2 regions of the Peribacillus sp. N1 genome follow, and region 1 is predicted to be linked to the other one. Evidence: riboswitches for the same ligand, from Rfam matches in the RefSeq annotation. Region 1 holds a riboswitch; the other holds the start of a gene.

Region 1 (8,313 bases):
GCATGGATGAAACAGGCTGGTATTCGAAATCTGATATTTTTAATGAAAGAAAAAAACATTTTGAAGATATCTTTCAGTGGAATGCAGGGAATACGCTTTCCACAAAGCTCTCCTTACGATACAAGTTGTGGAAGCGAGATCCGACGAATGATATCCGAGTTATTCGCTTTTGTTTATCACTCCCGGAAAGTCAATATGTACAGAATGGGATGGATCGTGCCCTGATTCGAAATGCTACATTGAATGTCTTACCCGATAAAGTAAGGCTAAATCAACGGTACAGGGGTGTGCAAGGTGCTGATTGGGTTCACCGTATGCTTCCTAAATGGGGTGAATTCATAGAGGAGATTGAGCAGCTGAGCACAGATGATAAAGCCCTGGAATTCCTGGATGGACAAGCGATAAAGAATGCCTTAGTAACGGTTAAAAAAGGAACGGAACCCGAACTTGCTACAAACCCTGACCATAAATTCCTAATGCGAAGTTTAATCGTGTATCGATTTTTAAAACGATTCAATTAAAAGGAGGTGAATACTATGAAAAAGGAATGGAAAAAGCCTGAATTAGAAGTTCTTGATGTTAATCAAACAATGCTTGGAACAGATGGTGATTACACAGATGCTGCATTTCCAGCAGGCACTCCTAAAGGTGACATAACTTTTAGTTAAACTTTTTACGCAATAAAGTCTGTTAGGTTCCCCTAAGCCCCTATTTATCCAGTTAATAGGGGTATGACTTCAAGAATAATAAAGTATTAAACATTAGACCTGTCTAGACGTTATTTATGTTCGGGGGTATTTATATGATTGGTATTAAAACAAGGACAGTTTATGAAGCATATGGTTTAACCGTCTCAAGTGATATAGCTTTGCCTGAATTGCTTCCTATTAATATAGTGGATGATAAAACGGATATTGTTATTGAAAAAGCGGATCTACATACATTATGGTCTGAGCATTCAGTTCCTGATGATGATTTTGTCATTAAGAAAGACTGGATTATGTTCCATGTTTCCAGGACGGCCATTTTCCTGATCCAAGGCGGAAATAGAATAAAATTTTGTCCAATTGATGCGGCACAAGAGGATGAGATTCGTCTTTATATCCTCGGAACATGCATGGGTGCCATTTTGATGCAAAGAAAAATCCTTCCTATACACGGAAGTGCGGTAGCCATAGATGGAAAGGCATATGCAATTGTTGGTGATTCTGGGGCTGGGAAATCCACTCTTGCTTCAGCTTTTTTAAAAAGGGGCTATAAGCTCATGAGTGATGATGTCATACCAGTAACACTAAATGATGAAAATGTACCAATTGTAACACCTTCATATCCACAACAAAAATTATGGCTGGAAAGCTTAAATCATTTTGAAATGGATTCAAATAATTATCAGCCACTCATTGTTAGAGAAGATAAATTCGCTGTTCCTGTTCAAGAACAGTTTATTACCGAACAACTCCCGCTCGCTGGTGTTTTTGAATTGATCAAGGGAGAAAATAACGAGATAGATATTACGCCTATACCATCTCTTCAAAGATTTTATAAATTGTATCATCATACATACCGTAATTTTTTTATCCAAAAATCTGGGTTGATGGACTGGCACTTTAATACTTCTGCCAAAATGATTAAGAAAATCGAGTTTTTCCAATTACGTAGACCAACGAATCGCTTCACGGCGCCACACTTATCGGAAATTATTTTAAATGTTTTAAAAAGGGAGGAAAAAGTTCATGATTACTAAACAACTTGATACGAAATATAGCCAAAGTCCAGGGAACATAGTAAGTGATATGGATGGGGAAAAAGTAATGTTAAGTGTTTCTAACGGTAAATATTATAATTTAGGTGAACTAGGCGGGGAAATATGGGAGTTAATGAAGGAGCCCATCACGATTCAAGAGTTAGTAACAACATTACAGTCACAATACAATGTCCATCAAACCGATTGTCAGTCACATGTCACTGACTTTTTAAGTCAATTGCTAGAACAAGGTTTAGTTAGCATCCATTCCTAGTATCATGAATCTTTAGTCTAGGAGGCTAAAAAATGAACATCGTAAAGAAAGCTCAGACTTTTCTTAAATTAAACTTCAAGACAAAGCTGCTGTATATCGAGGCCTTTATACATTTAGGCAAGGCCCGTTATCTTAAAAGCATTTCCTTTTCAAAAGTTGCCCCAACACTTGGTGAACAGATGAAAGAGTCATCATATGAGTTGATTGCAGCGGATAAAGAGATTTTAGCAAATGTTTCACGGGCTATAAATATTATGAGCCGCTACACCATATGGGAAAGCCAGTGTCTTGTAAAGGCAATGGCGGCTATGAAGATGCTGGAAAAACGAGAAATTGATAGCACTCTTTATTTAGGTACAGCCAAAGATGAGAATGGAGGGCTCATTGCACATGCTTGGCTACGCAGTGGACCTTTTTACATAACGGGAGCAGAAGTGATGGATAGGTTCACTGTTGTTTCTAAGTTCTCTAAAAAGAACAGGGGTGGAAGTCTGAAAGAACAAGAGTCTGGTTAATCTGATAACATTCAATTTGAACAAAATAAACCCTCCAAGGTTTATCCAGGAGTCCACGCGTCACCACCCCACCCATACTATCTTCAATGTGAATAATAATCTTAGAACCTAATACCTTTCCTTCCATTTTCGCGCTTTATCACTAGTAACATGAAGGAAAACGATCAAATATGGCCTGAATGGAGGATATGGTTATGAAGCATCTTTTACTTTTTACGAAACGAATACATGATTTTTCAGGAAAAATACTATATATCAATCTTATTTGTATGATTTTAATAGGTTTTTTAGAAGGCGTAGGAATTTTCTTGTTGATCCCTCTGATTGGATTGACCGGTATAATGGATATAAAAACGGATGAAGTTCCTTTCTTAAGCTGGGTTAATGGATTATTCATAGGAATTCCGGAAACGGTAAGTCTTTTAATAATACTTGGCGCTTATGTGATATTAATGGTGGGACAAAGTGTATTTAAGCGGAATCAAACTATCTTGGGAGTGAAAATCCAACAAGGTTTTGTTAGAAAGTTAAGGGATGAGGCGTATGGCAGTCTGCTGCAAGTCAATTGGGGATTTTACTTAAAAAAGAGGAAATCCGATATTATCAACATCATGACAAATGAAACCTTCAATGTAAGTGCAGGGATAAATTTATTTTTACAATTTATATCCTCTCTTATATTTACTTTCATTCAAATCGGTATAGCTTTTTATTTATCTGTTCCAATGACAAGTTTTATAATAGCTTTTGGGATCATTCTTATTTTTTCTTCCCGGAAGTTTGTAAAAAAGTCTCAGTCTATTGGAAAGGAAACCTTTCAGCTAACACAAACATATTTAGCGGGCATGACTGATCACCTTAACGGAATGAAAGATATCAAAAGTAATTCACTAGAGGAATCACATTTGAATTGGTTTCTTTCCTTAAGTAAAAGAATAGAAAAAAATAGAATCAAGTTAACGACTTTAAATACTACCTCCCAGATGATTTTCAAAATTGTATCTTCAGTCTTAATTGCGATCTTCGTCTTTTTTTCGATAAAGATGTTCATGGCCCAGCCAGCACAATTAATGCTGATAATGGTTATTTTTTCAAGGTTATGGCCAAGGTTTACAAGCATTCAATCCAATTTAGAGCAAATAGGATCTACGCTTCCGTCTTTTAAAGCATTGTCCGATTTACAAAACGAATGTAGAGATGCAAGAGAATTATATGAATCTGATTATAAAAATATCATGCCTATTGAAATTAAACGAGGGCTGGATTGCCGTAATGTTTTTTTTAGTTATGATCAAAATGAGAGCACTTATGCCCTTAAAAATATAAGCCTACACATCCCCTCTAACCGTATGACGGCTATTGTCGGCCGATCGGGTGCCGGAAAAAGCACATTAATAGATATATTAATGGGGTTGAATCATCCTAATAGGGGCGAAGTCAGAATAGATGATAGTCCCCTTACTAATGACCGATTATTATCACTGCGGAGGTCCATAAGTTATATCCCGCAAGATCCATATCTCTTTAATGCAACAATAAGGGAAAATTTGCTGATCATTGACCCTGATGCAAGTGATGAATTCATATGGGAATCTTTGGATTTCGCTGCAGCTGCTGATTTTGTCAGTAAACTTCCACAAGGTTTGGATACACTCATCGGAGATCGAGGTGTGCGACTGTCTGGAGGAGAAAGGCAACGGTTAGTGTTAGCCAGAGCAATTTTACGCAAACCGGCCATCCTGGTATTGGATGAAGCCACAAGTGCATTGGATACGGAGAACGAAGCAAAGATTCAATCCGCTATTGAACGATTAAAAGGAAAAATGACCATCATCGTAATAGCTCATCGATTATCGACGATTCGCAATGCCGACCAAGTACTGGTCATGGATCAGGGAGAAATCATTCAGGTCGGTGAATATAACCAATTAGCGAATGAAAAAAGAGGGATGTTTAGCAATTTATTAGGTATCCAAATGGAATCAAGAGTATAAATTGGAAGTTCACGACAGTCAGGTTACAACCATTTTATGGTTTGTAATGCTGGCTTTTTTCTTAGGGGAGATAAATTAATAATGAATGACTTAGCCTACTTAATTCGAAAAAATACTTTTTTAGAATAGTAAATAATAAATTGTTATAGCGATTATATCTCTGCTTTTTAGAAAATTGTTTTAAAGAAATCGCATTCTACCAGTATTTTTACATTATAATGTCACTTTTTGATGAATTGTGTTGAAAAATGACATAAAAAAACGAATAGTATTAAGAGCTATTATTACGTTTTTAAGTATAATTAACATTAATATAGTTTTAATTAAGGGGAAATTTTTTTAGGGCATAATGGTTCACTTGGACAAGGGAATCGAAAGAGTTTTTCAAGATATTTATTAAACTTGAAAGAGTAATAAAAACTAATGTGAAATATTCTTGAGAAAGGCAAACCTATTGAAAAGTAGGGACGCAAAATTACAGGTCTAAGGCTAATTGCTAAGACGGCTGTGTTACCACAAGTTGGGTGGGATTTATCATGGAAGCTAACAATGAACGGGAAGAATGGTTTCATCTAATTTTGGAGGCTAAAAATCTAGGATTATCTATTGAAGATGTGCGGGAGTTCATCAAAGGAAAATGAAAAAATACGTTAGGGAAGGCTGTTATACAGTCTTCTTTTTTTGTTTTTTTTTCGTAAAAAAGTATCTGAAATAAAGAACAAGGGGACAATATTAAAAATGCAACCTAAATGAGAGGGATTTTATTATGGATGTACCTTGTACTTTTATAAGGGGATTAATATGGGGAACTTTATTCTGTGTACCGTTATGGTTATCATTTTGCGGTTGGATAAAAATAATAATGAATTTTATAAAGTAAGCGCTTAATAAATTTAGATATTAAAATGATACCTAGGCAGGATTTAACAGAATGATCATAGAATTTAGTTAAAGTACATAATACGTTAGTCGTTAAATTCTACAGATTTAAGAAATATTACCTATAAAAAACAGTTAATAATACTTAAATATTTTGGTTATGTGCCGATACTACATATAGAGATTAAGCAAAGGGACTTCGCAAAAGGCGATGTCAGATAGCTGCCATCAAAATAGAAGGAGATTATTTGATGACAAAAAACAGGTTCATTACGTTCGAGGAAGTTTATGAAAAGAAACAAAGAAGCAAGAAAATTTTTATTGGGACTTATATTACCATTACATTAGTTTTAATTGCATTAATGACATATTTTATGGGACAAGCATAATATGGGGTTTCGAAGGGCTGAGGAATCGGTCCTTTTTTTGTTTTCTTATATCCTCACGTATTTACCTAAAACATACTAGTGTTCATTCCAAAGGGATATTTCAGAAATGTTAAAATTGGGTAAATTTTTGGTTTTTAAACTAGTTCCTACTTGCCAATCGCTACTATATATGTGATTATAAAAGAGCTATATTCCTTATTTTTGAAAAAAATTGGGACAACTTATGAGATTGTGGAGTGGAAATTTTAAATGGATTTTTTTGATATTTTAAAAGACACTTTTGCCAAGGGTGAGTCTGGACAAGATGTTACTGTAAATGAACTTGTGGAAGAGATTAAGGAGAAATTAAGCGGGATTATTGAACAACCTGAAAGAATATGATCCGTAGATACTTCTTCCCGGGCTTATTGACGTTGGGTGTTGTTTGGTGCAGTTTTGTATAGAATGTTATTCTATCGTTTTCAGGGGCTCTTATATGTTGCCTTTTTAGTGCAGATGATCTGCATCAAAAACTAACCGGTGGCCGTGTCCCTTTGTGGATGTTATCACGGACACGTTTGGCGGTTTGCTAGGAATCTTCTTTTCTCTTTTCTGGTATCGAAGAAGAAAGCGTCAATGAATTTAAGAAATCATTTCCGTTACATATACTAAAGGAGCATGTTTAAAACATGCTTCTTTTTTATCGTTTTCATTTATATATAAATGAATGATAACCTGTGAGGGTGATGAGTATGAGGAGAATTGACGGCTATTCTCGGGGTGTTAGCTGCAGGAGTTAGTATCATTCTTTTTTTTCAAGCGGTTCAAAAAGCGAGTGATGAAAGTGAGGCGGAGTTCGGGAAGTCCTGGGATTTGTTAAGCTCTAAAATAAAGCTTCGATTTCCGAATCGTGCAGATTATGTGCAAAATCGGTCACATGTATTTTTACAGCATATGAATGTGAAGTCCTTTCAATATGATTTGCAGGCCGATACTTAAGAATGTGAAGAACTGGATTCTGGATAAGGTTGGAGGGCAGCATAAAACGGCCTATGAAATTCCAGTTACACAGGTCTTCAATTCTCGCATTAGGGTGTTTATCTTGAACAAGATAGCTATGTTTTCACAGAAAAAGGCGAAAGCTGTTTGTTATGGGATTATTCGGTTTAAATAGGTTCCTCTCCTTTTTCAGGCTCGAGTTCGTTTTATTGAAAAGGGAGAGGCAATGCTCTCATGTATTGCCGAAAAGAGCTACTTCTCATGAAACATATTTCATTCTTGATCGATCACTGATGGCTTTCAGAATAAACATTTTGTCCTGTTTGCTTAGCATAGCCCAGCTGCCTGCTTTGATTTTCATACAAATCCACTCCTTTGGTTTAGGATTATTTATTATGGTTGATGAATGACGGTTGATGGAATTCCGGGTCCAGTGAATGATAGTGTCAAGTGATTATAGGGGCAAGGGGAAGATGGAATTGTCAGCTCATATTAGATTATACCGTCTTTTAGTGCCTAATAAACAACAAAAATTCCAACAAATCTCTACAATTGGTGTTCGTTTTTTGTCAGAATATTGGACGGGGAAAATGAAAAAGCTGTCAGGATGCGGGTCCGGACAGCTCTTTCACTTTTTCTTATTTTATGGATAATTGTTCTTTTAATTCGGATTGAACCTTTTCTTTTTCTTCATCCGACACGATATTATAGTAGACTCCGTCGATTTTCGTTCCATTTCCTGGAATGGTTGCTTGCGTTATGCTTTTGCTTGCATCTCTGTAGTTCTTTTGGATGTCCATCATGTCATCAAACGTCAAATTCGTCTGGATATTATTACCAAGTGCAGCGAAGACTTCATCGTATTTCGTCAATGATGAAAGGCTAGCGCCTTCCTTGATGACAGCCTCGATGATAGAACGTTGTCTGGATTGACGGCCATAATCACCATTCGGATCATCATACCTCATTTGTGAATATTTAAGCGCATCTTCTCCATTTAGATTAATACTTCCCTTTGCAAAATGGACGCCTTCATAAGTGAAATCCAGATCGTTTTGCACAGTCACACCGCCGACTGCGTCAACGATATCCTTAAAGCCTTCCATATTGATCTTCATATAATAGTCGATTGGGATATCAAGGAAGTTTTCAACGGTATCCATGGACATTTTCGCGCCGCCGAAGGCAAATGCATGGTTGATTTTATCCTGTGTTCCATGACCGACGATTTCGGTCCGTGTATCACGCGGAATGCTTAGCATTTTGACCGATTTCTTTTGCGGATTGACCGTCAAGACGATCATTGTATCTGAGCGGCCTTTGTCGCCATCACGCTCATCGACACCGAGCATGAGCATCGAGAATGGCTCCTGGTCTGATAGTGCAAGGTCCTTAGTTCGTTTATCGGTGGTACGGTCTATTGGTGTATGCATCGTGTCAACGGTTTTTGTCAGTGAATTCCATATGGAATAGGCAAAGGCTCCCCCAGCTAATATGAATAGCAGGACAATTACCCCGACTACCTTCAGCCATGTCCGTT
Region 2 (8,313 bases), on a different contig from region 1:
TAATTCAAATCAATCGGAAAAAACAATTTACCCAAAGCGGTCAAGTGTAATGGTGATTAGGACCTTTCATGATTTGACTGTTGAATTACTTGCCGTTCTGGAAAATCACACGATTACAGAGCGTGATGATAAAATAGAAAGGATCACAAAGCTGATCGATCAGCGAGATGGACTTCTTTCTCGAATCAAACCGCCTTTTACTGCAGAAGAGCAGCAGCTGGGACGTGCAGCACTGTTGCTCAACCAAAAGGTCGATCACTTGCTGAAGCTCCAAAAGCAGGAGATAAAGCGGGATATCCAGGAAATAAACAAGAAGAAACGATCATCTAATAAATACACGAACCCGTATGAAAGTCTATCAGTGGATGGTGTGTTCTATGATAAAAGAAATTGATTATACGACCGTTTGGATTCCAAAAGGTTTTTATGTTAATTATTTTTAAATTTTCTGTAAATAAAATAGGCTTAATTTTTTCTTTATAGCATAGCATTTGATATAATGAAGCTAGGGCAGACATCAACCCCTTTCCAAACCTTCCGACAATTGTTTCATTATTTCGACATATTTCATGATGTGTTTCTAAAAGGAACCGGAGGGGTATTGTAGAATCTAACTGTATAGTCTTAATTTAAGGAGGACTCACTTTATGAATTACAACGTACGCGGTGAAAACATTGAGGTAACTCCAGCAATTCGAGAATACGTCGAAAAGAAAATTGGCAAGTTAGAACGATATTTTAACAATACACCAGATGCAAATGTGTTAGTGAATTTAAAAGTGAACAATAATACATCAAAGGTCGAAGTGACGATTCCCATGCAGAATTTGGTTCTTCGTGCTGAAGAGGAAAATGCGGATATGTATGCTGCCATTGACTTGATCAATGATAAGCTTGAACGCCAAATTCGTAAACATAAAACGAAGGTCAATCGTAAGTTCCGGAACAATCTATCAGCTGCACCAGATGCATTCGCCTTCAATATGGAAGTTGACGAAGTGGTGGATGAATTCGAAGACGATAATGATATTGAAGTGGTCCGCAATAAGCGCTTTGATTTAAAGCCGATGGACAGTGAAGAAGCGATTCTACAAATGAATATGCTTGGTCACAGTTTCTTCGTTTACACGAATGCGGATACTAATACAACGAACGTAGTGTACCGCCGAAAAGATGGACGCTATGGATTGATTGAACCTAGTTAATTATTATTCTAAGATCAAAAGCACAGCCCAGCCTTTGGGTTGTGCTTTTTTAATGCCTGTTGATAGAATTCGTTTGAAAAGGAAAAGAATGATTGCTTCTTTTGTTCTCTATAAAATACAAATCAACGAAAAATCCTTTTGAAGAACAATTATTGTTCTTTATTAAGATAAATAGTCAGTTTTACCTATTTAATAACCCCCTTCTTTTGCACTATACTCAAATTGTAAGTTCTTTAAAAAGAACGGCTGATTTTTTATATAAAACAATTTGATCAAGGTGCAGAGGGGTTGGATTACTTGTATCGAAAGAATTGCCATACTTGCCATAGGGCTTCTTTTAGCAGTGCGGAATATGGAAAGTGGCTTTGCCCGACCTGCGGTGAGGATTTAACTGCGCAAAAAGCCTTGGATGCACTTACAATGGAGAGAATCAATACAAAGCAACGAAATATTAAGAAGAGCAATATTCACTATTATACAAAAAAACGAAAATGAATTAGTCTATGATAAATTACCTGCACTATGAATTTTCTTAATTTTGTAATAATTTGTCGGATAAAAGTTTTTGCATTTAGGTAGATTACCGACATAAAATAGCAATATATGGAGTGGGTATCCGTTATAATATGATTATAAGTAATGTATTTGGTAATAAATACCACGACAAAGGCAAACTTATTGAAAGATGAGGGCGCAAAGGCACAGGTCTAAGGTCCTCGAGACTATGATGGCTGGTCTGCCTGAAATACAAGGAGTATTTTAGGAGGTAGAAGAGGTGGCTAATGTGGAAGTGGATCAAGAATGGGTGAAATTGATTTCAGAAGCAAGGAGCTTGGGTTTCAAAAAGGAGGAAATCAGTGCTTTTTTGAAACGGGAAAGCCTTGAGGTAACATTAGAGGAGAACAATGGAAAATAGCTTACGAAAAAGTTCGAGAACATCCCTATAAACAGTAATTCGATTCATTAGCTGTTTATAGGGTTTATTCTTCCTTGAGATTCTACAAGTCTAGCTTATTCAAACTGTATTCTTCAGGATTATGTAGGTAAACTAGTGTACTACCACTCTACTCTTCTTTATCTTTTCTCCATTTATTAAACTCGATGAATTCCCTGAATTGTTGTTTTGAGACACCCGAATTCATGGCTTCCTCAACGATTTTCATCCAGTCAGTGTCCAAGGTTTCCTTATTTGGTGCATCATAAAGCAGGGCATCAACAGGAATGTTTAGTACGGCGGAGATTTTTTCAAGAAATTGAATAGAAGGATTCGTTTGTAAGTTCCGCTCGAGCGAACTTAAATAAGACTTTGCCACACCCGCTTTATCGGCAAGTTCAGTCATCGACATTTTCTTTTCTTCTCGCAGTTTTTTTACACGTTCACCAATCATCAATACCACCTCGAAACATGTTCTATTTATCTTCCGCTAATAAGTGTCAGTAGCCAATCTTATCATTCAAAACAAGACGACTGTAAGGTTGGATTACCTTGACATGCTATCGCTAGAGAGGACACACAGCATCTAGTGATGGAAGGTTATGGATAATTCTCATTTGCATATGGAATAGTGGGGAGTTAGCAACATATTTTTTATACTTCCTTCTATTTTAACAGTTTTACTCCTCATTTATCCATTGTTTTTCGCAAGAATTGAATTCAGGTCTATACCAGGGAAGTGACATGAAGTTGTACCTCTATGATAGAAGTGGTAAAATTAAGCGTGCATTAGTAATAATAGAAGTGTGTTTCTTCTTACTTATATGAATTTTGTCATTGAACGATCATTACCATAATAGAGGAGCGTTATTGAATGCTTAATATATTAAATAAAGTTTTTGATCCGAATAAGCGAGAAATCAAACGTTTAGAAAAAATCGCCGATCAGGTCGAAGCGCTGGCTGATGAGACGGCGGGGTTATCGGATGAACAGTTGCGTGCCAAAACGGGTGAATTTAAAGAGCGTTATCAAAATGGGGAAACCGTTGATGATTTGCTTGTTGAGGCTTTTGCGGTTGCACGTGAAGGGGCAAAGCGTGCTCTGGGTTTATATCCTTACCGTGTTCAAATCATGGGTGGGGCATCACTTCATGATGGAAATATCTCCGAGATGAAAACAGGGGAAGGTAAAACCTTAACATCCACCATGCCGGTTTATTTAAACGCGCTTACCGGTAAAGGTGTACATGTCGTTACTGTCAATGAATACTTGGCACACCGTGATGCCACCGAGATGGGTGTATTGTATGATTTCCTTGGTTTGACCGTCGGGTTGAATTTGAACAGTCATTCTAAAGAAGAAAAACAGGCGGCGTACAATGCTGACATTACGTATAGTACGAATAATGAGTTAGGTTTTGATTATCTTCGTGACAATATGGTGTTATATAAAGAACAAATGGTACAGCGCCCGCTGCACTTCGCTGTCATTGATGAGGTCGATTCGATTTTGATCGATGAGGCAAGAACGCCATTGATCATTTCCGGCTCCGCACAAAAATCGGCTCAGCTGTATATCCAGGCCAATGCGTTTGTAAAAACCTTGAAAAAAGAAACCGACTACACATATGATGAAAAGACAAAAGGTGTTCAGCTGACGGAAGATGGGATGAATCGAGCTGAAAAAGCGTTTAATATCGATAATTTATTCGATATTAATCACGTTACTTTGAATCATCATATCAATCAGGCGTTAAAGGCACATGTTTCCATGCATTTGGATGTGGATTATGTTGTCCAGGAAGGCGAGATAGTCATCGTTGACCAATTCACTGGCCGTTTGATGAAAGGCCGCCGTTACAGTGAAGGTCTCCACCAAGCGATCGAAGCGAAAGAAGGACTTGAGATTCAAAATGAAAGCATGACTCTTGCGACGATTACATTCCAGAACTATTTCAGGATGTATGAAAAGCTTTCAGGTATGACCGGAACAGCCAAAACGGAAGAAGAAGAATTCCGCAATATTTATAATATGAATGTAATTGCGATCCCGACAAACAGGAATATCATCAGGGACGACAGGGCAGATCTTATATACGCGACAACTGATGGCAAATTCAAGGCTGTTGTGGAAGACATCGCCGAACGCTATACAAAGGGTCAGCCTGTGCTTGTCGGTACGGTTGCCATCGAAACATCTGAAGTCATATCTGCCTATTTATCAAAAAAAGGAATCCCTCACGATGTTTTGAATGCCAAGAACCATGAGCGTGAAGCGGAAATCATTGCGAATGCAGGTAATCAAGGCTCAGTTACGATCGCTACGAACATGGCAGGGCGCGGTACGGATATCAAGCTTGGAGAAGGTGTCAAGGAGCTTGGGGGCCTTGCTGTAATCGGTACGGAACGTCATGAAAGCAGGCGTATAGATAACCAGCTGCGTGGTCGGTCCGGCCGTCAGGGAGATCCAGGGGTCACTCAATTCTATTTATCAATGGAAGATGAATTGATGCGCCGCTTCGGTTCGGATAACATGAAAAACATGATGGCGCGCCTTGGTATGGATGATTCCCAGCCAATTCAAAGCAAAATGGTGACAAGGGCCGTTGAATCCGCACAGAAACGGGTCGAAGGCAATAACTTCGATTCACGTAAGCAATTACTGCAGTATGATGATGTTCTCCGTCAACAACGGGAAATTATCTATAAACAGCGTTTCGATGTCATGGAAAGTGACAACTTACGTGAAATCGTCGAAACGATGATCACGGCATCCATCCAGCGAAATGTTGTCGCGTTTGCACCAATGGGTGATGAGGAAGGCTGGAATTTACAAGGCCTTGTCGATTACCTGAATGGTAACCTATTCAATGAAGGTTCAATCACTTTAGCTGATTTGGAAGGGAAAAATGAATCGGAATTGGTTGAGTTCATTTTAGCAAAAGTGAAAGAAAGCTATGACCAAAAAGAAGAAGAGCTATCTGAAGAACAAATGCGTGAATTCGAAAAAGTAATCGTTCTTCGTGCCGTCGATAGCAAGTGGATGGACCATATTGATGCGATGGAGCAATTGCGCCAAGGGATCCACCTTCGTGCTTATGGCCAGATTGATCCGCTTCGTGAATATCAATCAGAAGGTTTCGCAATGTTTGAAGCGATGATTGCTTCAATGGAAGATGAAGTCGCAAAATACATCATGAAGGCCGAAATCCGAAACAATTTGGAACGTAAGGAAGTCATAAAAGGACAAGCGGTCAATCCGAAGGAAGAAGACGGGGGAAAAGTGAAAAAAGCCCCTGCCCGTAAAAAGGAAGACGTTGGCCGAAACGCGTTATGCCCATGCGGCAGCGGTAAAAAATATAAGAATTGCCATGGCAATTTAGGTTAAAGTTAGGTGTATAATGATTATGGGACGGTTAAGTGTAAGGCTTGCCGCCTCTTTTCATGTTTTGTTTGCATAAAGGTATACATTTGCATATAGTTTGTAGAGGTTTTATTTGTAATGAAGGGAATCCCTCTTCAGGGATTTTTTTTAACATACTTAATGAGGTGAAGAGAAATGGAATTAGCAGAAATTAGAAATGAACTTGAACGGACAGCGCAACGATTAACGGACTTTAGGGGGTCTCTTTGACTTAGATGAAAAAGAGGCACGAATCGCACAGCTAGAAAATGAGATGACACATCCCGATTTTTGGAATGATCAGCAAAAGGCACAAACTGTCATCAATGAAACGAATGGTTTAAAAGAACAAGTCAATCAATTATCCGACCTGAATGAATCATATGAAAATCTGGATTTGACATATGAATTAGTGAAAGAGGAGAACGATCAAGAACTTTTAGCGGAGCTGGAAGAAGAGATCACGGTTCTTGCACAAAAGATGAACGACTTTGAACTTCAACTTTTACTAAGTGAAGAATATGACTCGAAAAATGCCATTCTTGAACTGCATCCTGGTGCAGGCGGAACGGAGTCCCAGGATTGGGGTTCCATGCTGCTGCGCATGTATACAAGATGGGGTGAAAAAAGAGGCTTTAAAGTGGAAACCCTTGATTACCTTCCAGGTGATGAAGCTGGTATCAAGAGTGTCACTTTAATTTTCAAAGGCCATAACGCCTATGGTTATTTGAAAGCGGAAAAAGGGGTACACCGTCTTGTTCGTATTTCTCCTTTCGATTCCTCAGGACGACGCCATACTTCATTCGTTTCATGTGAAGTCATGCCGGAATTCGATGAAACGATCAATATAGAAATACGTACGGAAGATTTGAAAGTCGATACGTACCGGGCAAGTGGTGCAGGTGGTCAGCATATCAATACAACGGACTCGGCAGTCCGGATCACCCATATACCTACGAACACCGTGGTAACGTGCCAAAACGAGAGATCTCAAATCAAAAACAAGGCCCAAGCAATGAATATGCTGAAAGCCAAATTGTATCAACGTGAAATTGAACAGCAACAAGCGGATTTGGATGAAATCCGTGGTGAGCAAAAGGAAATTGGCTGGGGAAGCCAAATTCGTTCTTATGTTTTCCACCCGTATTCCATGGTTAAAGATCACCGTACCAGTGCGGAGACCGGAAACTTGGGAGCAGTCATGGATGGGGATATCGATATGTTCATTGATGCGTACCTGCGTTCAAAATTATAAGATCAGCCAGTCGGACCGGTTTCCCCGGTCCGGCTTTTTTGTGTTTTTTTCTTTTTAACGAATCTTCTGGCTGACATTTACAGGATTGAAAAGGGATGCTCTACCTCGTTCGGCCAATACTAGATAATAATGATGGTTCGAGGAGACTTATGCAAAATGAAGAAAAGATACCGGGAGCAGAAGCACCCTTTAATTCAAAAGTTAACGGAGTATGGATTGGTGATTGTCGGTTCATCCATAATTGCCATTGGTTTTAATGTATTCTTACTGCCTAACCAGGTCGCATCTGGCGGGGTCAGCGGGATTAGCACGATTCTCGATTCAACACTCGGTTGGGAGCCAGCCTACGTCCTTTGGGGTTTTAATATCCCTTTGTTCATTGCAGGGCTTATTATCCTTGGTAGACATTTTGGAGCCAAAAGCTTGATTGGAACCTTATTTCTGCCTTTAGTGGTATTTCTGACAAAGGATTGGGATGCATGGACGAATGATGCATTGCTTGGTTCAATTTGCGGGGGGATGATGGTCGGACTTGGGTTGGGGATCGTCTTTCGCGGGAAGGGTTCCACAGGGGGGACCGATTTGGCGGCACAGATTTTCCATAAGTATACCCATCTGTCATTGGGGACCTGTGTGGCTGTCATTGATGGAATCATCGTTTTAAGCGCTGCCATCGTTTTTGATATTGAAAAGGGGCTTTATGCATTGATTGGATTGTATGTGACAAGCAAGACGATCGACCTCGTCCAGATTGGATTGAACCGTTCGAAGATGTCATTAATTATCACGAATAAAGAAATGGAAGTAAGGGATGCTATCATACATGAGCTGGACCGGGGTGTAACAGGCATATCCGGGTATGGCGGCTATACGGATGTTACTCGTCCAATTTTGATGTGCGTAATAGACCAGTCGGAATTCACCAAATTGAAACAATTGGTGAAACTCGTTGACCCTAAAGCGTTTGTAATTGTAATGGATGCATCGGAGGTACTTGGGGAGGGTTTTAAACTGGATTGAAATTGGTATAATGTTCTTGTGCTGGTATAAATCAGAGGGGGTAAATTCAATGAAAATGAAGTGGTTAGCCTTAGTTTTGGGTACTTCTTTGGCCTTGGCTGCATGCGGTGGAAACGATGATGCTGCAGATAAAGAGCCTGCAAGTGAAAATAATGAAACGACTACGGCAGGTGCCGGTGATGCCGCAAAAATTTATGAAAACAAATGTTCAAGTTGTCATGCAGTGAATCTTGAAGGCGGCGTAGGACCGAATTTAACGAAGGTCGGTTCTAAGCTATCAAAAGCAGACATCGAAAAAGTCATTGCGAATGGTCAGGGCGGAATGCCAAAAGGTATAATCCAGGGCAAGGAAGCGAGCATGGTCGCTGAATGGCTTGCTGATCATAAATAATTATTAATGAAACGTTCTGCTTAGCAGGACGTTTCATTTAGTCTCCTTTAAATCCTCGAACAACTCACATTTAACCCCCTTTTCAAGCAATCAAATCCTGGAATT

What was found. A riboswitch is a leader RNA that binds a small molecule or an ion and turns the genes downstream of it on or off. The one in region 1 is predicted to bind cyclic di-GMP.
Region 2: it holds a riboswitch for cyclic di-GMP, as region 1 does, so the genes downstream of both, ACYP5M_RS14350 (anti-repressor SinI family protein) here and ACYP5M_RS09025 (anti-repressor SinI family protein) in region 1, are expected to answer to the same signal.

The regions. Positions count from the first base shown of each region.
Region 1 is NZ_BAAHZO010000002.1:106,393-114,705, reverse strand. Features, by position in the region: gene ACYP5M_RS09055 (lasso peptide isopeptide bond-forming cyclase) at 1-521, shown strand, start outside; gene ACYP5M_RS09050 (paeninodin family lasso peptide) at 537-668, shown strand; gene ACYP5M_RS09045 (HPr kinase/phosphorylase) at 803-1,744, shown strand; gene ACYP5M_RS09040 (lasso peptide biosynthesis PqqD family chaperone) at 1,734-2,018, shown strand; gene ACYP5M_RS09035 (lasso peptide biosynthesis B2 protein) at 2,051-2,533, shown strand; gene ACYP5M_RS09030 (ABC transporter ATP-binding protein) at 2,728-4,527, shown strand; cyclic di-GMP riboswitch class I at 4,962-5,045, shown strand; gene ACYP5M_RS09025 (anti-repressor SinI family protein) at 5,064-5,168, shown strand; gene ACYP5M_RS09020 (hypothetical protein) at 5,658-5,795, shown strand; gene ACYP5M_RS09015 (hypothetical protein) at 6,045-6,176, shown strand; gene ACYP5M_RS09010 (hypothetical protein) at 6,537-6,773, shown strand; gene tagU (polyisoprenyl-teichoic acid--peptidoglycan teichoic acid transferase TagU) at 7,412-8,313, opposite strand, start outside.
Region 2 is NZ_BAAHZO010000003.1:287,548-295,860, reverse strand. Features, by position in the region: gene fliS (flagellar export chaperone FliS) at 1-50, shown strand, start outside; gene ACYP5M_RS14365 (flagellar protein FliT) at 50-394, shown strand; gene hpf (ribosome hibernation-promoting factor, HPF/YfiA family) at 648-1,205, shown strand; gene ACYP5M_RS14355 (hypothetical protein) at 1,503-1,700, shown strand; cyclic di-GMP riboswitch class I at 1,864-1,949, shown strand; gene ACYP5M_RS14350 (anti-repressor SinI family protein) at 1,981-2,121, shown strand; gene ACYP5M_RS14345 (helix-turn-helix domain-containing protein) at 2,270-2,593, opposite strand; gene secA (preprotein translocase subunit SecA) at 3,014-5,527, shown strand; one part of gene prfB (peptide chain release factor 2) at 5,699-5,761, shown strand; one part of gene prfB (peptide chain release factor 2) at 5,763-6,797, shown strand; gene ACYP5M_RS14330 (YitT family protein) at 6,954-7,817, shown strand; gene cccB (cytochrome c551) at 7,867-8,208, shown strand.